Regions from separate parts of the Rheinheimera mangrovi genome, predicted to be linked through region 2. Evidence: predicted binding sites of a transcription regulator. Region 2 holds the regulator's gene; each other region holds the start of a gene.
The links. Region 2 encodes sigma-54, which starts transcription at its own class of promoters, with help from an activator protein. Its sites were predicted from a motif close to TGGCANGNTNCNTGCTT; they were not measured.
Positions count from the first base shown of each region.

Region 1: a site for sigma-54 is predicted at 3,761-3,777, ahead of EK374_RS07040 (flagellar basal body rod protein FlgF). Genes of this name have one in related genera too.
Region 3: a site for sigma-54 is predicted at 2,349-2,365, ahead of EK374_RS15915 (CmpA/NrtA family ABC transporter substrate-binding protein). Genes of this name have one in related genera too.

Region 1 is NZ_CP034683.1:1,540,404-1,546,072, forward strand. It holds gene EK374_RS07010 (CheR family methyltransferase) at 1-123, shown strand, start outside; gene flgB (flagellar basal body rod protein FlgB) at 186-587, shown strand; gene flgC (flagellar basal body rod protein FlgC) at 587-1,003, shown strand; gene EK374_RS07025 (flagellar hook assembly protein FlgD) at 1,015-1,764, shown strand; gene flgE (flagellar hook protein FlgE) at 1,785-3,134, shown strand; gene EK374_RS07035 (hypothetical protein) at 3,229-3,633, shown strand; gene EK374_RS07040 (flagellar basal body rod protein FlgF) at 3,809-4,552, shown strand; gene flgG (flagellar basal-body rod protein FlgG) at 4,575-5,363, shown strand; gene flgH (flagellar basal body L-ring protein FlgH) at 5,374-5,669, shown strand, end outside.
Region 2 is NZ_CP034683.1:537,631-543,299, forward strand. It holds gene EK374_RS02495 (K+/H+ antiporter subunit F) at 1-24, shown strand, start outside; gene EK374_RS02500 (Na+/H+ antiporter subunit G) at 59-391, shown strand; gene EK374_RS02505 (HPr family phosphocarrier protein) at 409-687, opposite strand; gene rapZ (RNase adapter RapZ) at 732-1,589, opposite strand; gene ptsN (PTS IIA-like nitrogen regulatory protein PtsN) at 1,586-2,056, opposite strand; gene hpf (ribosome hibernation promoting factor) at 2,067-2,354, opposite strand; gene EK374_RS02525 (RNA polymerase factor sigma-54) at 2,380-3,873, opposite strand; gene lptB (LPS export ABC transporter ATP-binding protein) at 3,921-4,643, opposite strand; gene lptA (lipopolysaccharide transport periplasmic protein LptA) at 4,643-5,137, opposite strand; gene lptC (LPS export ABC transporter periplasmic protein LptC) at 5,127-5,669, opposite strand, start outside.
Region 3 is NZ_CP034683.1:3,506,765-3,512,433, forward strand. It holds gene EK374_RS15900 (glycoside hydrolase family 43 protein) at 1-111, shown strand, start outside; gene araD1 (AraD1 family protein) at 283-1,278, shown strand; gene EK374_RS15910 (FadR/GntR family transcriptional regulator) at 1,324-2,055, opposite strand; gene EK374_RS15915 (CmpA/NrtA family ABC transporter substrate-binding protein) at 2,479-3,837, shown strand; gene EK374_RS15920 (ABC transporter permease) at 3,850-4,836, shown strand; gene EK374_RS15925 (ABC transporter ATP-binding protein) at 4,845-5,669, shown strand, end outside.

The DNA.
Region 1 (5,669 bases), 1.0 Mb from region 2:
TCACAAGCTCTAAACCCGCGTGGTTACTTGTTTCTTGGCGCTTCTGAGTCTCTCTCCAGCCTGAACAACGACTTTGATATGGTGCGTTGTAATCCTGGCATCGTCTACCGTAAAAAAACCTGATAAAAAATTATGGCCTGAGTTTTGCTTAATATTTGCCATCTCTGAAAGACAGGATGGCAAAAATGGCAATCAGCTTCGAAAAAGCATTTGGGCTTCACCCAGATGCACTACTGATCCGTGACAAACGCTCTCAAGTCTTGGCCGAAAATATCGCAAATGCCGATACTCCGGGTTACAAGGCAAAAGACATGGATTTTCAAACTGCATTAGCAGGTGCTCAGTCGCGCCAGTCCGGGTCGCTTGGCCGCACTGATCCTAGGCATTTTGAAATCTCTACAGCCCGCCATGCTGACTCTCAATACCGTATTCCAAATCAGCCTGATACAGGGGATGGCAACACCGTTGATATCCATGAAGAGCGGAATGCCTTTACCCGCAATAGCATGGAGTATCAAACCACGCTGAATTTCCTGAACAGTCGTATAAGCGGCCTGAAAAAGGCCATTGGCGGAGGTACGCAATAATGAGCCTGTATAACGTTTTTGATATAGCTGGGAGCGGCATGTCCGCGCAGCAAGTACGCTTAAATACTACAGCCAGTAATATGGCGAATGCGAACAGCATTAGCAGCAGCATTGACCAAACCTACAGAGCCCGTCACCCCGTGTTTGCTACTGCGCTTGAACAAGCTCAGCAAGGCCAGGAAGGGGCTAAAGTTCAGGTGTTAGGTATTGTGGAATCAGACGCTCCGTTGAATGTTGAATACGCTCCTCATCATCCGCTATCTGATGAAAAAGGTTATATCTACAAGCCTAACGTTAACATTATGGAAGAAATGGCCAATATGATTTCCGCCTCACGCTCTTACGAGACCAATGTGCAGGTGGCTGATGCAGCTAAACAAATGGTCAGCCGCACGCTGATGCTGGGTCAAAGGTAAAGGGGTAGGGTATGAGTAATGTAAGTAATGAAGGCAGTGCCTTAGATGGTTTGTATTGGGGCGATAAAGCCACTACAACGGAAAATAACAACAATGGCGCCTTAACCCAATCTGATTTTTTTGCGCTGTTAACGCAGCAGTTGGCTTATCAGGATCCAACCAAACCGGTTGAAAATGATCAGATGATAGCGCAGATGACCAACTTTACGATGGCTGACGGCATATCTTCGCTGAATACCAACTTTAAAGATTTTGCCACTACGATGAACTCCAGTCAGGCGTTACAGGCGTCCTCTCTCGTGGGGCAGTATGTGTTAGTGAAGTCGAATAAAATGGAATTTGACGGCGAAAACACCATGGTAGCCAGTGCTAGTTTTCCTGAAAACGCAACTAACGTCAAAGTGCGGATTAAAAACGCTGATGGCGTGGTGGTGCGTTCGGTCAGTATTCCTGACTCAGATGCTGTTGCTGGGCGTTTACAACTCCCTTGGAACGGTGCGACCGATACTCAGGCGCTAAATGAAGATGGCACACCAAAAGTGAATGAAAAAGGCGAACCAGTAATGGAACTGGCGCCTAAAGGTGTTTATACCATTGAAGTTGAGGGGACAATTGCAGGTAAAAATGAAGCGATAGTGACCTCTGTATATGCTCCTGTAACCAGTATTACATTAGGCAATGGCACCACCCAGGGTCTACTCCTAAATGTGCTTGGCCAAGGCCAGAAAAAATTATCTGATATTGAAGAAATTGCAACCTAATCAATGAATTGAGGTGATTTATGAGTTTTAATATAGCGTTAAGTGGCCTGGCCGCCGCTCAAAAGGATATTGATACCACTGCGAATAACATCGCCAACGTCAATACCACGGGCTTTAAAGAATCACGGGCTGAATTTGCGGATGTATATGCGGCTTCAGTATTCAGTTCAAACAAAACTAAAGTAGGTGACGGTGTTACGACGTCGAAAGTGGCGCAGCAGTTTTCTCAGGGTTCGTTAAAATTTACCAATAACTCACTGGATTTAGCTATTACCGGTGACGGTTTTTTTGCGGTCGCGCCTGAGATTGGTAACCGTGATTATTCCTACACCAGAGCTGGTGCCTTTAAGCTGGATAAAAACAATTTTATCTCTGACAATAATGGTGGCTTTCTACAGGGATTTCCTGTGAACCCTGCGAATGGCAACACCACATCAGTTAGCTTAAGCACCACTCAGCCTATACAGATCCCAAACACGGCGGGCGCGCCAAGAGCGACCTCGAACGTGTTTGTTACCATGAATGTGGACTCTCGCAATACGCCCCCTACAGTCGCTTTTAATCCCGTAGATCCGGCAAGTTACAATGGAACCACCTCTACTACTATTTATGATAGTTTGGGTGAGCCTCATATCTTGACCATGTACTTCCGTCGTGAAGCACCAACGACAGATAACGATTGGGAAGTGTATGTGGTGATGGATGACAATAATACTGTTCCTGCTTCGCCTTCAGGTGGTCCGTTAACGCCCAATTCCGCTATTGGTCCTATCACAATGGACTTTGATGCAACAGGTGTTCCTTCTTTACCTACGAGTGCGTCGTTACCGAATATAATTCTGCCGGCTGGCGTAGGTACGGGATTAAACGACCCTCTGAACGGTTATTTAACCAATGGTGCGCAGTTTAGCAATGACATCACTGTGCAGTTCCGTGATGAAAGTGGTACAAAATTGCCTACTCAGTATGCTTCTAAATTTGAAGTGGGTACTTTGGGTCAGGATGGCACCACAGTGGGACGATTAACTAGCGTAGATATTGATGCGGCAGGTAAGGTTATGGCATCTTATTCTAATGGCGATCAGACCTATTTAGCTCAGGTTGCTATGGTGAAATTTGCTAACCCTCAAGGTTTAACGCAGTCTGGTAACACCTCCTGGCGCGAGAGTTTGCTTTCGGGTGAAGCCTTAGCGGGTGAAGCTAACTCTGGTACTTTTGGTTCTATTAACGCATCAGCACTGGAAAGTTCGAATGTGAACCTGACCAATGAATTGGTCGATTTAATCGCAGCGCAACGTAACTTCCAGGCCAACTCCAGGGCATTGGAGGTTAACAGTACGTTACAAAATACAGTGCTGCAGATCCGATAGTGTAAACATGTCCTTAGGCCACCTCCGGGTGGCTTTTTTTATAGGTAGCTCGTATCTGGTGCGTCATGCCGTCGCTTTTACTCCGGAGGGTTGTATGGTGTTCAAAAAAATTGTTGCTATTGGCTTATTGCTGGCATTTTACAGCAGCGCTGCTGAGCAGGACCAATTGGTGACCACTGATTTTGTGCTTAAAGCGGGTGCTTCTCAAAGCCGGACCGTTGACATCTATAAGCCTGCTCATCTTGATCGTTTAGTAATGGTCGGATTTAATCCTGTGAACACTTTATCTGTCGATTGTACTTTGCGTTTGTTTGACGCCTCTCACACGCTGCTTGCAACGTACAATTGTACCAAGCCCCAACATTACTTTTTTAAAACACCAATGCTTGTTGCTGTAAAAGTCCGTGCCGAAGTTGAGGTTACCAATTCAAACTATACCTCTGCCAATTCTTCATTTTCTCTGATCAGCAGATTCAAATTTACCTCAGTTTCTGAATAAGCCAGTTTGCGTAGCTTCAGCACATAAGACCACGCCTAATTCCTTCTTCATTACTTCTCTCTTATGTATTTGAAAACAATAGTTTAGCAGGCTTCTACTTTGTGTACCCCTGTCTGCACCTTTTTCTTGGCATCAGTCTTGCTTTACTTATCTTATCTCAAGTGGAGGCCTGACTATGGACCATTTACTTTATATCGCAATGAGCGGTGCCAAAGAGAACATGAATGGCATCAGTATCAAAGCGAACAACCTTGCAAACAGCACCACAACTGGCTTTAAAGCAGATTTAGAGCAGGCTCGTGCTATGCAGGCTTTTGGTGAAGGTTTGCCTACAAGGGTGTTTTCACTGACTGAACGACCTGGTCAAAATTTTGACGATGGCTCATTTATTATTACAGAGCGTGAGTTAGACGTCGCAGTACAGGGAAAAGGCTGGCTGTCAGTACAGGATGCGGATGGCAATGAAGCCTATACCAGAGCGGGAAATATGCAGCTGAGCCCAACGGGTGAATTGCAAACCGCTTCCGGCCTGAACGTGATAGGTGAAGATGGTCCTATTCAGCTGCCTCTGCCACTAGCCAAAATGGAAATAGGCAACGACGGCACTATCAGTATCCGGCCGCAGGGAGCTCCTGCCAACGTAATGCAGGAAGTGGCCAGACTTAAATTAGTCAAACCTGAGTTTCAGGATATTGAAAAAGGCGCTGACGGTTTATTTCGGCGTAAAGACGGAGAAGTCGCAGAACTGGATACAACGGTCAAAGTGATGAGCGGAGCAGTTGAGGGTAGTAACGTAAATGCCGTTGGCGAAATGACACAGATGATCAGTTTACAGCGTCAGTTTGAAGTACAGGTCAAAATGATGAAAACGGCCGAAGAGATTGATCGGCAACACAATCAAATTATGAGAGTAGTCTAAGGCTTAAGCCTGGGAGGTTAGCATGCATCCAGCTCTATGGATCAGTAAAACCGGTTTGGACGCGAAGCAGCGTGATATTTCGGTGATTTCAAATAACCTGGCCAACGCCAGCACTATTGGCTTTAAGAAAAGCCGCGCTGTATTTGAAGACTTGTTGTATCAGAACATTAATCAGCCTGGTGGTCGTTCGTCACAAAACTCAGAGTTGCCGAATGGCTTGATGTTAGGCGCAGGTACTAAAGTGGTCGCGACTCAAAAAAGCTTTACCCAAGGCAATATGGTCACCACAGAAGGTAGTCTGGATGTGATGATCCAGGGACACGGCTTTTTCGAAGTACTAATGCCTGACGGCACCACTTCTTACAGTCGTAATGGCCAGTTTACTACGAACAGTGAAGGTAATCTGGTGACCTCAGGCGCAGGTTATCAAATTCAGCCGAATATAGTGATCCCCGAAGATGCCCAAAGCATCACTATCTCACAGGATGGCGAAGTGTCTGTGCGTTTACCTGGCCAGGTCGATCAGGCGGTAGTGGGGCAGTTAACAGTCACTAACTTTGTCAATCCGGCAGGTTTAGAACCTGTAGGTCAAAACTTATTTACTGCAACGGCCGCCAGCGGTGATCCGGTTCAAGGTATTCCTGGTCTGGAAGGGCGAGGCATTCTGGTGCAGGGCGCTTTGGAAACGTCAAACGTCAATGTGACGGAAGAACTGGTCAGCCTGATTGAAAGTCAGCGCGTGTATGAAATGAATTCCAAAGTGATTTCAACTGTTGATCAGATGCTGGGTACCGCTATTCAGCAGCTGTAGGAGTAAGTGGATGAACAAGTTAATTCTGCTCGTTTTAACAGTGCAACTTTGTGTGGGTTGTGCAGGCAGCTTTAATGAGCCAATGCCGGATGACCCGAACTTTGCGCCTTTACCTCCTGAGCCTGAAGCAGTACCGCTGTCTAACAACGGCTCCTTGTTTGCGCAAGGGTTGTCTAATGGGCTGTACTCAGATAACAAAGCGCGCCGTCCAGGTGACATCATTACTGTGGTGCTGAGAGAAAATACGCAAGCCAGCAAAAAAGCTAAAACTGAGTTTGGTAAAGACAGCAAAGCAAGTTTTGATCC
Region 2 (5,669 bases):
CTGCGTGGCGACATCATTGAGTAAGCAACTGAATAAAGCGTCGGATGAGGAGTAATCTATGAATTTGCTTGAGGGGTTGGTTGCCTTGTTGGCAGTGGCCGGGTCATTGTTTGTGTTGTTAGGATCTGTCGCTTTAGTGAAATTGCCGGATTTTTATACCCGCCTGCATGGCCCAACCAAGGCGACAACCTTAGGTTTGGGAGCTCTGGTATTAGCCTCTATGCTTTATTTCAACTTTGTGAAAGGTGAGTTAAGTTTACAGCAGTTATTGATCGCTCTGTTTTTATTTATTACAGCACCTATTACAGCTCATATGTTAATCAAAGCTGCGTTGCATTTAAAACTCAAAACATCGACACAAACGTCAGGAAAACAAAACGCAGACCTTTAAACCGCATTGTTGAATTATTAGTTTTCTTCGTCAAACCCGTTTTCAATCAAAGCGACCACAGCGGTCAGTGCTTCTTGTGCCTGAGTGCCTTCAGTACAGACTTCCAGCGTTTTACCTTTGCTGCTTGCCAACATTAAAAGTGCCAAGACACTGCTGGCATCTGCGGTTTGGCCTTCCTGTTGTAATTCAATTTTGGCATCAAACTGACGGCATAACTGTACCAGCTTAGTAGCTGCTCTGGCGTGCAAGCCCAGTTGATTGACGATGGTGACTGTTTGTTGAAGTTTATCGGCCATCGTGATGACGCCTCACTAATACGTGGTGACGGATTTGGATGTTTTTATCTACCATGATGTCTCACTAACTCGCGGTGACGGATTTGCACGTCTTCCCGCTGTAAACGGTAACTTTCAGCCAAGGATTCGGCGATATACACAGAGCGGTGTTGACCGCCGGTACAGCCTATGGCTATGGTCAGGTAACTGCGGTTGTTGCGCTCTAAATGCGGCAACCAGGTGCCGATAAACTGATTAATCTGCCAGATATACTGAGCCACTACGGCTTGGGAAGACAGGTAGTTTTGTACTGGTTGATCTAAGCCTGTCAGTATTTTCAGTTCGGGCTCCCAATGTGGGTTCGGTAAAAAGCGCGCATCAAACACATAATCGGCATCTTTGGGAATACCATATTTAAAACCAAAGGATTCAAACAAGATCACCAGACGACCGGTTTTTTGCCCAAGGATACGTTCTCTAAGCTGTTCTGCCAGCTGATGTACGTTTAGTTCTGTGGTATCCAGGTATAAATCTGCACGGCTGGAGATAGGGTCCAACAGCTGTTGTTCGCGTTGTATGGCTTCATCCAGTGACATGGCCTGATGCGAAAGCGGATGCAAGCGTCGTGTCTCGCTGAAGCGTTTAATCAGGCTGGTGTGGTCGGCGTCTAGGTAAAGAATGGTCAGGTCAACTTTGTGCGGCAGGTAAGACAGGATATCTGTTAATTCATCGGGGTCTTGCGGCAGGTTGCGCACATCAATACTGACAGCGACCCTTTCGTACTGCCCCATCACGGCGTTGGCTAAAGTCGGAAGTAAATTGACGGGGATGTTATCTACACAATAATAACCTAGGTCTTCCATGACGCGCAGGGCAACAGATTTGCCCGAACCCGATCGACCACTGACGACTAATAATTTCATTTTGCCATTGCCTGTTCAGCGCCTGCCATTAGCAACTGGTACAAATCATGGCTATTGGCACTATGACGGATTTTTTTGGTGAAATCTTTTTGACTGAGCATACGGGCTATGCCGGACAAAGTAGATAAATGGGTCTGGCATTGATTTTCCGGGATCAGGATGGCACAAAAAATATCCACAGCCTGGTTATCAATAGCATCAAACTGTATTGGATCTTTACTGACGACAAACACCAGCAAAGGTGTGGTGACATTTTTTAATTTGCCATGCGGAATAGCGATACCACCGCCAATACCTGTGGAACCGAGTTTCTCACGGCTCATCAGGGCTTCGAGTATGTTGTACTCAGGAACTTCCGGTAAATGCTGATGTGCCAGTTCAGCTATGTATTCCAGAATGCGTTTTTTACTATTAAAAAGGACCGCACTCTTGGTGCAGTCCTCCGATAACATTGAGCTCAGGTTCATAGTTTCAGAATCAATGACGAGAAATTTTCTCTTTATGTTTAATAACTTGGCGATCCAGTTTATCGATCAACTGGTCTATCGCAGCGTACATATTTTCGTCTTCCGACACAGCGAATACTTCACCTCCATTGAGGTGCATCTTAGCCTCTGCAATCTGCTTTAATTTTTCCACGTTCAGCACTACATGTACATTGTTAATATGATCAAAATGACGTTCAAGTTTGGAAAATTTGCTATCGACGTACTCTCTCAGTGCTTCAGTGATTTCTACATGACGACCAGTTAAGTTGATTTGCATAGACTCTTCCTTCTTAATAGAGCTGTTAAAGCAAGCTCTTGCGCTGATTAGACGGCGGAATAAACAAGGCTTCACGATACTTGGCAATGGTACGCCGTGCGACATTAATCCCTTGTTCTGACAGTATTTCTGCCATCCTGCTGTCACTTAAAGGTTTGGCAGGATTTTCCGCCGCCACCAATTTTTTTATAAAGGCGCGGATTGCGGTGGATGAACATTCACCGCCACTCTCTGTACTTACATGACTGGAGAAAAAGAACTTAAGTTCAAATATTCCTCTGGGAGTGTGCATATATTTTTGTGTAGTAACACGGGAAATGGTTGACTCATGCATTCCCACCATTTCAGCCACGTCGTTTAATACCATGGGTTTCATGGCTTCTTCACCGTGCTCAAAAAAGGCCTGTTGCTGCTGTACTATGCAGTTGGCAACTTTAAGTAAAGTTTCGTTGCGACTTTCCAGACTTTTTAAAAACCACTTGGCTTCCTGCAGGTGGGAACGAATAAACTGACCATCTGATGCATTACGGGCATTACGTGACATGGCAGCATATTGCTCGTTAATTCTGATCTTTGGCATCGCATCAGGGTTTAACTCGACCATCCAGCGTCCTTTGATTTTTGCAACTGACACATCAGGGATCACATACGACTGTTCTTGTCGAATCACATCTGCCCCAGGTCGAGGGTTCAGGCTGTGAATAAGCCGCATCACTTCTTTTAAGTCGTCTTCTTTGAGTTTAGTCACACGCATCAGAGAACGGAAATCTCTGTTAGCTAAAAAGTCAGTATATTCTTTAATAATATGCTGGGTTTCAGCCAGATAGGGGGTTTTTGGATCAAACTGGCGCAGCTGTACCAATAGACATTCCTGAATAGTGCGGGCGCCAACACCTACAGGATCGAACAACTGGATACGTTTAATGACCGCTTCGACTTCGTCGGCTTCCACTTCCGGCATGCCTAGCGATTCGAGAATATCTTCTGTGTCTATCGTTAATAAACCGTTTTCGTCTATGGCTTCGATAATGATTTCAGCAATAGTGCGGTCTGTATCTGAAAATGGGGTCAGCTGCATTTGCCAACGTAAGTAATCTTGCAGGGTTTCGCTGGTTTCGCCCTGAAATACCGTATCTTCATCGCCATTGAAGTTATTGGCACCAGCAACCGGAGCCGCACTGACTAAATCGTCCCAGTGGTTGTCCAGCGGTAAATCTTCTTTGATATTTTGCTCGGACATCGCTTCGCTGCTGTCCTTTACTTCGGGTTCGTAATGCTCATCATGGCTGTTGTCATAGTCAGGCGAATCAAACTCGGCACCATGATTTAAATCTTTTGATGAAGGTTCCTGAAATACTGCATAGTCATCTTCAGCTTCCAACAATGGATTAGCATCCAGCGCTTCCTGAATTTCCTGTTGCAGTTCAATAGTAGACAATTGCAGCAGTTTAATTGCTTGCTGCAATTGAGGAGTCATTGTGAGCTGCTGACCAAGACGAAGTTGCAGAGACGGTTTCATGTACTTCTTATTTTCTCCAAACAACCCTATTCGGATGTTGTTTTAAACTATAACCTGAATTGCTCACCAAGGTAGACATCACGGACTTGTTGGTTTGCTAAAACCTCAGTCGGGGTACCTGCAGCAATCAGTTCTCCATGACTTACAATATAGGCAATTTCACAGACATCAAGAGTTTCGCGCACATTGTGGTCGGTGATAAGCACCCCTATGCCTCTTTGGCACAGATGCTGAATAATTTTTTTAATATCTAACACTGAAATGGGATCAACACCAGCAAAAGGTTCATCCAACAGGATAAACGCCGGATCTGCGGCCAATGCCCTGGCTATTTCCACTCTGCGTCGTTCGCCACCGGATAAACTCATGCCAAGGCTGTTACGGATATGGCCTATATGGAACTCGTCCAGCAGCGCATCGGCTTTTTCTTCGCGCTGCTCTTCGGTTAGATCTTTGCGATGCTGCAAAATGGCCAGCAGGTTGTCATATACCGTCAGTTTGCGGAATATCGAACTTTCCTGCGGCAGATAACCAATGCCTGCGCGAGCACGGGCATGGATAGGATCAAAGGTGATCTCCTTGTCATCCAGGGTGATTTTGCCTTTATCTGATGGCACTAAACCAACAATCATATAAAAAGTAGTGGTTTTGCCCGCACCGTTAGGACCTAACAAACCAACAATCTGACCGGCTCTCACTTCCAGACTAACGTCTTTGACCACCTGGCGCCCTTTGTAACTTTTAGCCAGATGGGACGCAACTAACTTCATTATTCTTTTCCTTCCTGGCTGAACACTGTGGTGACTCGTTCGGTTTTTTTACCGTCAGACTCCGCTTCCAGCTCTTGTTTTTCCAGGTTGTATTTAATCACTGCGCCTTGCACCATACTGCCGTTTTGGCTGAGTTCTGCGCCGCCCGTCAGGACAAGCGTACCGTTGGCTACGTCATAACGGATCTCGTTCGCGCTGGCTTTAATAGGCTTATCACCGTCCAGCATTTGGGAATATTTTGCGGGTTGGCCTGAAGCGATAAAAACTTCTTTGCCTTTGCCTGCGCTGGCAATGACTTCGAGTTTGTCTGCTTCAATCAATAAGCTGCCTTGTTGCACTTTGACGTTATCAACAAAAGTCATTACTTTATCTTTAATCGAGCCAAACTGGCGGTCAGAACCGACCTGAATTTCTTTTTTAAAGTCATCAGGGCCTGCCAGACAAAAGCCACTGAAAGTGATGAGAACGCTGAGTAAAATAATGTTACTTTTCATTGTAATAAACCGTTTTAGTGTGCTGTTTCAGCTCTATATTCTGTTCGTTCAAATCAGCCAGCATGCCTTGGCCTGTAATTTGAAAACCCAGTCCAAAAATGCGTACCTGCTCGTTTGACTGCAGCGTATTGCTGTTAAACAAAAGCTCAACTGCATTGGTTTCTATTCGGGTAAAAAGTGGGTCTGTCGACATATTGCGCAGCTCCACTCTGTGTTCAAGAATGAGTTTGTCATCAGGATAAAGCACTGCCTGCTCGCTTGTCACTTGCCATAATGGCACTTTTTCCTGATAAATGGTGTAGATAGGGAAATCAAACTGCAAAAAACCAAAGCGTTCGAAGTGTTCCATACGCTGAGCACGGATTAAATCTGACAAATGGCCTTCTTTGTCATAAATCATTCGGGTGAGATCCTGTGCCACATAGTCAGGTTGGTTGTCTTGATTGGCCGGGCTTCCGCTTTGCTCCTGATCCAACAGTTGCCAGCTGTAAAAGCCAGCAGCTGCAGCCACTATCAGTAACAACCAGAGAAA
Region 3 (5,669 bases), 1.7 Mb from region 2:
GGCGGTGAATTTCGCCGTTCTGTGGCCATCGATCGGTTGTATTACAACAAAGATGGCACTTTAAAACGCGTCATTATGACCAGTGAAGGTTTGGACAAGGAGCAGAACTGATAAATGGCGGGTAGTAGAGGCAGCGGCTTGTCCCGGCACTTCCATTAGTACCGCGGTATCAATAGACGGGCGGGTGCAAGACCCGCCCCTACAGTTCTGCTTGACAATAGAGTATAGAAAACAGATATTAATCTTATTGTAATACAAATATAAAATTAACGAGGATGTGCGATGCGTTTAATTCAATTTGTGACACCAGAGCAGCAACGCGCTGTGGCTCTGGTGTTATCCAGCACAGAGGTTCAGCTTTTAAGTGGTGTCCAGACTGTCTATCAGTTGGCGAATCAGGCTTTGTCTGCAAATAAACCATTGCAGCAGCTGGTCACAGAGCTGGTTAGTGACCAGAAACTGGATTATCAGGCCATAGTAGCCGAAGGACGTTTATTGGCGCCTTTTGATCATCCGGATCAAGCCCATTTGCTAGTGACAGGCACAGGGCTGACTCACTTGGGCAGCGCCGATACCCGCGCTACTATGCATGCTCAAACCAGCGGCAAAGCAGTGGCTGAGCTGACAGATACGATGAAAATGTTTAAGTTGGGTCTGGATGGCGGTAAACCTGCTGCAGGGGAAACAGGTGTGCAGCCTGAATGGTTTTATAAAGGGGATGGCAGCATAGTGGTATCCCCCGGTGCACAGTTGCTCTCTCCTTCTTTTGCTTTAGATGGTGGCGAAGAGCCTGAAATTGTTGGGGTTTATATCAATGATGCTGAAGGTCAGCCCTGGCGTATTGGTTTTGCTTTAGGCAATGAATTTTCCGATCACAAAACTGAACGGCTGAATTATTTATACCTGGCGCATTCCAAATTGCGGCCTTGTGCAGTAGGGCCTGAACTCTTGCTAGGTGAGTTGCCAGCTCATATTGAAGGCACCTCACGTATTTACCGCGACGGTAAATTACTGTGGCAAAAAGCTTTTGTCAGCGGTGAAGACAATATGTCGCACAGCATCAGTAATCTGGAGCATCACCACTTTAAATACGATTTATTTTGCCGCCCTGGTGATGCCCATCTGCATTATTTTGGCACTGCCACTTTAAGTGTTGGTGATGGCATAGAAACTCAGCCTGGTGATCTGTTTGAAATTGAAGCTCCGCTCTTTGGCTTACCGCTGCGGAATACTTTGGCTGTCGACAATAAGACACCGGTGAAGGTAAAAACGCTGTAGCAGTGAAAAGGGGTCGGTGAACTTTGTTACCTGACCCCTTGTTGTTTAATCCGGCTGCTTGGCCAGATTTTTTAAAGCATACTCTAAATTTTCTTTTGATTTAGCCAGTAACTGGAACATCTCAATTTTGGCTTTGGCGGCATCGCCTGATGCTATGGCCTGATACACAGCTTTGTGACCCGGTAATGAATCGACATACTCTTCTGCAATAGCACTGCTTAAACGGAATAAGCCCATCAGAGCAGTTTGTATTGTCATACCCAACGAAATCATAAATTCATTATTGGTGGCGTCCAAAACCGCCATGTGAAAGTCTAAATCGCTGGAGAACACTGCATCAGTGCCAATTTCAGCTTTTTCCATCGCATCGTAGGCTGCGCCTAAAGTGGCGGATTGTTCTTCACTGCGGTTTCTAGCTGCCAGCTCTGCTGCTGCTGGTTCAAAAATTTCGCGAATTTCAAATAGAGAAATAAAGAACTGTGGCGATGGCTTGGATTCAAAACACCAGCTTAAAATTTCGCTGTCGAACATATTCCAGTGTTTACGCGGCCGAATTCGGGTACCCAATTTAGGCCGCGATTCCAGCAAACCTTTGGAGGTCAGAATTTTAAAAGCTTCACGCAGCGCAGTGCGAGACACGCCTAACTCTTCACCTATAGTGGTTTCATTCGGAATATATTCACCTGGTGAATAAATGCCACTGACAATACGGGTCCCCAATTCTTCCGCAACCCAGCCATGAATACTTTGAGGCCGGCTTTTTAACTGATTTGCCATGCAGATCCCCTAAACATCGACCTGCAATTCAGGCCAAAAACAAATTCTTACTACAATAGGATTTATGTTAACCGATTTGCTGCTAAAAAACCTAACAGCAGTCTGATTTCATTAGTTTTTCATTCTAAAAGCAAAAAAATCATAGGCATTAGGTTAGCAAATAGCAATAGCCGCCTTTGCTGTTCCGCCTTGGTGCGTTTTTGCACAATCACAGCGCAAGCTTTCGATGTTTCAGCGCTACAGCATCAGCAAAAATAAAACTAACCAAATGAAAAATATAAAGATTTAAAAGATGGCATAAGAACTGCTTTATTTTGTTATCGCATTGGCTGCGGTTAAATAATCATCTTTTGGCAAAGACGCCATCTGCTTGTCTCCGGTTTTCGGGGTCAGACAGATGGCGTTTTTTTTTGAGGAAAATCTATGAGACGTATAGCTCTTACTCTGTTGCTCGGCGCCTGTTGCCTGAGTCAGGCAGAAGCTGCAGTTGCAGAAAAAACTGACCTGCGTTTAGGATTCGTCAAACTGACCGACATGGCACCTTTGGCTGTAGCGCTGGAGCAAGGCTTTTTTGAAGATGAAGGCTTGTTTGTCAGTGTAGAAGCTCAGGCCAACTGGAAAGTGTTACAGGATAGAGTGACAGACGGCCAACTCGATGCAGCTCATATGCTGGCAGGACAAGTGGTAGCAGCTTCTGCCGGTTTAGGCAGTCAGGCCAGACTACAAACCAGCCTGGTGTTGGATTTACATGGCAATGCCTGCACCGTCTCTAAAGCTATATGGCAGCAAGTACCTGCAGCGCAAAAATCGGCTGCAGGTCAGGCGCAATCGGCTTCAGTGCTACAAACCACCTTAAAAGCTTATGCTGAACAAGGCAAAACCATGCAGTTTGGTACCGTATTTCCTTACTCCAGCCATAACTATGAACTGCGCTACTGGCTGGCCGCTGGTGGTATTCACCCTGGTTTTTATGCACCAGAGCAAGGCGATAACTCAGGCCAGTTGCAAGCGCAGTTACTGATTTCAGTGACTCCGCCACCTCAAATGCCAGCCACTATGGAAGCTGGTACTTTGCAGGGCTTTTGTGTAGGTGAACCCTGGAATCAACAGGCAGTGCAAAAAGGTTTAGGTGTGGTGCTGGTGACCAATGAGCAACTGCACGGCGCTATGGCAGAAAAAGTGCTGGGCGTGACAGCAGAGTGGGCCAAAGCCAATCCGAACACCCATATCAAACTGATTAAAGCATTATTGCGTGCGGGTTACTGGCTGGATCAAAACAACAATGCCAACAGAGCTGCAGCGGCAAAAATGATCGCTCAGCCGCATTATGTCGGCGCAGACGTAGGCATTTTAAGCCGCAGCATGACAGGTACTTTTGAATTTGAACAAGGTAAAGCCAGTCAGCAACAGGATTTTAATGTGTTTTTCCGTTATCACGCCACCTACCCCTTTTATGCCGATGCAATTTGGTACCTGACGCAAATGCGCCGCTGGGGCCAAATTGCTAATGCTCAGGACGATGCCTGGTATTTGCAACAAGCTCAGCAGGTGTTTCAGCCAGAACCCTATCAACAGGCTGCTGCTGAATTGATTGCCGAAGGCAAATTAAAAGCGACTGATTTTATCGACTTTAAAACCGCTGCTTTAACCAGACCAGGCAAAGCGTCCGGCTTTATCGATGGCAAAAACTTTGACCCAACTCAGCCTAACGCCTATTTGCAGCAGTTTGCGATAGGACAACAAAGCGCAACTACGCCAAACGTGGCCGCAGCCAAAAACTAACAGGAGCTTGAGATGAAAATTCTGCACCACCCGGGCTTTAACCAGTGGCAAAGCCAGTTCAGTTCTTTGCTGTTCTGGCGTAAACAGCTGAAACAAAGTCTGTTGACCTTGAGTGGCCTGCTGGTGTTTGTTTTGTGCTGGCAACTGGCGTCCAGCCAAATCCAAACCTCGTTGGGCCAATTTCCGGGGCCAGCCCAGGCAGCGGCCCAGTGGTCGCAGTTGATGGATGAATATCAGGCTGAGCAGCAAAGAGAAGATGCGTTTTATCAACGCCAGCAAGAGCGCAATGCCGCTCTATTGGCTGCCGATCCACAAGCTGAATTACCCAGCTTGCCGTACCGCGCCAGACCGACCTTTTTTTCACAAATTCTGACCAGCCTGCAAACGGTATTAACCGGCTTTGTGCTGGCCAGCTTGATTGCTATACCGCTCGGCATTTTGATTGGCCTAAGCAGCAACCTGTATCAGGTCTTTAACCCGCTCATTCAGCTGTTTAAACCTATTTCACCTTTGGCCTGGTTACCGCTGGTGACCTTAATTGTCAGCTCGGTGGATTTAAGCTCAGCCTGGGGCAGTCGCTCTTTTGTAGTGTCGGTGTGCACAGTGATGCTGTGTTCGCTCTGGCCCACTTTATTAAACACTGCAGTAGGCGTCAGCCAGGTGCCACAGGACTTACTCAATGTCAGTAAAGTGCTGCGCTTAAGCTGGTGGCGGCACCTGCGCATCATAGTGCTTCCCTCTGCTGTGCCGATGATTTTTACCGGTTTACGTTTGTCTTTGGGTATTGCCTGGATGGTGCTTATCGCCGCCGAAATGCTGGCGCAAAACCCCGGGCTTGGCAAATTTGTCTGGGATGAATTTCAGAATGGTTCGTCCGACTCGTTGAGCCGGATTTGTGTCGCAGTGCTGGTGATTGGCCTGCTGGGTTTTGCGCTGGACAGGCTGATGCTGATGCTACAGCGCAAAGTGAACTGGGATAAAACAGCGGTCAGCCGCTAGGAGCTTGTATGCAAAAAACTCATTTAGAACTGACTCAGGTAGGCATCAGTTTCCCGACCGAAAAAGGCCCTTTTGTAGCACTGCAAAACGTCAATTTACATATTAAAAAAGGCGAGTTTGTCAGCCTGATTGGTCACTCCGGCTGTGGTAAATCCACAGTGCTGAATATTGTCGCCGGTCTACATCAGGCAAGTGCTGGGGGGGTGATTTTAAATCAGAAAGAAGTCACAGAGCCAGGTCCTGAGCGGGCTGTGGTATTTCAAAACCATTCATTATTACCTTGGCTGACTGTGTATCAAAACGTCGAGCTGGCGGTAAAACAGCAGTCCAAGGGCAAAAAAACCAAAGCAGAAATTCGAGATTGGGTGGAACACAATCTGGCCTTAGTGCATATGAGCCATGCGCTGGATAAAAGGCCTAATGAAATATCAGGCGGTATGAAACAACGGGTCGGCATAGCTCGGGCTTTGGCGATGCAACCTGAAGTTCTGTTGATGGATGAACCCTTTGGCGCTTTGGATGCGTTAACCCGCGCTCACTTGCAGGATTCGTTAATGGATATTCAGGCGCAGCTAAATACCACTGTGATGATGATCACCCACGACGTGGATGAAGCCGTGCTGTTGTCCGACCGCATTGTGATGATGACCAATGGCCCGGCCGCCACTATAGGCGAAATTTTAACAGTCGATTTGCCTCGCCCGCGCCACAGACTGCAACTGGCCGATGATCCGACTTATAACCACTACCGCCATCAGGTGCTGAGCTTTTTGTATGAAAAGCAGCGCAAAGTGGAAGATTTGGGTAGTAAAAGAGCAGAAAAACAGCAGCAA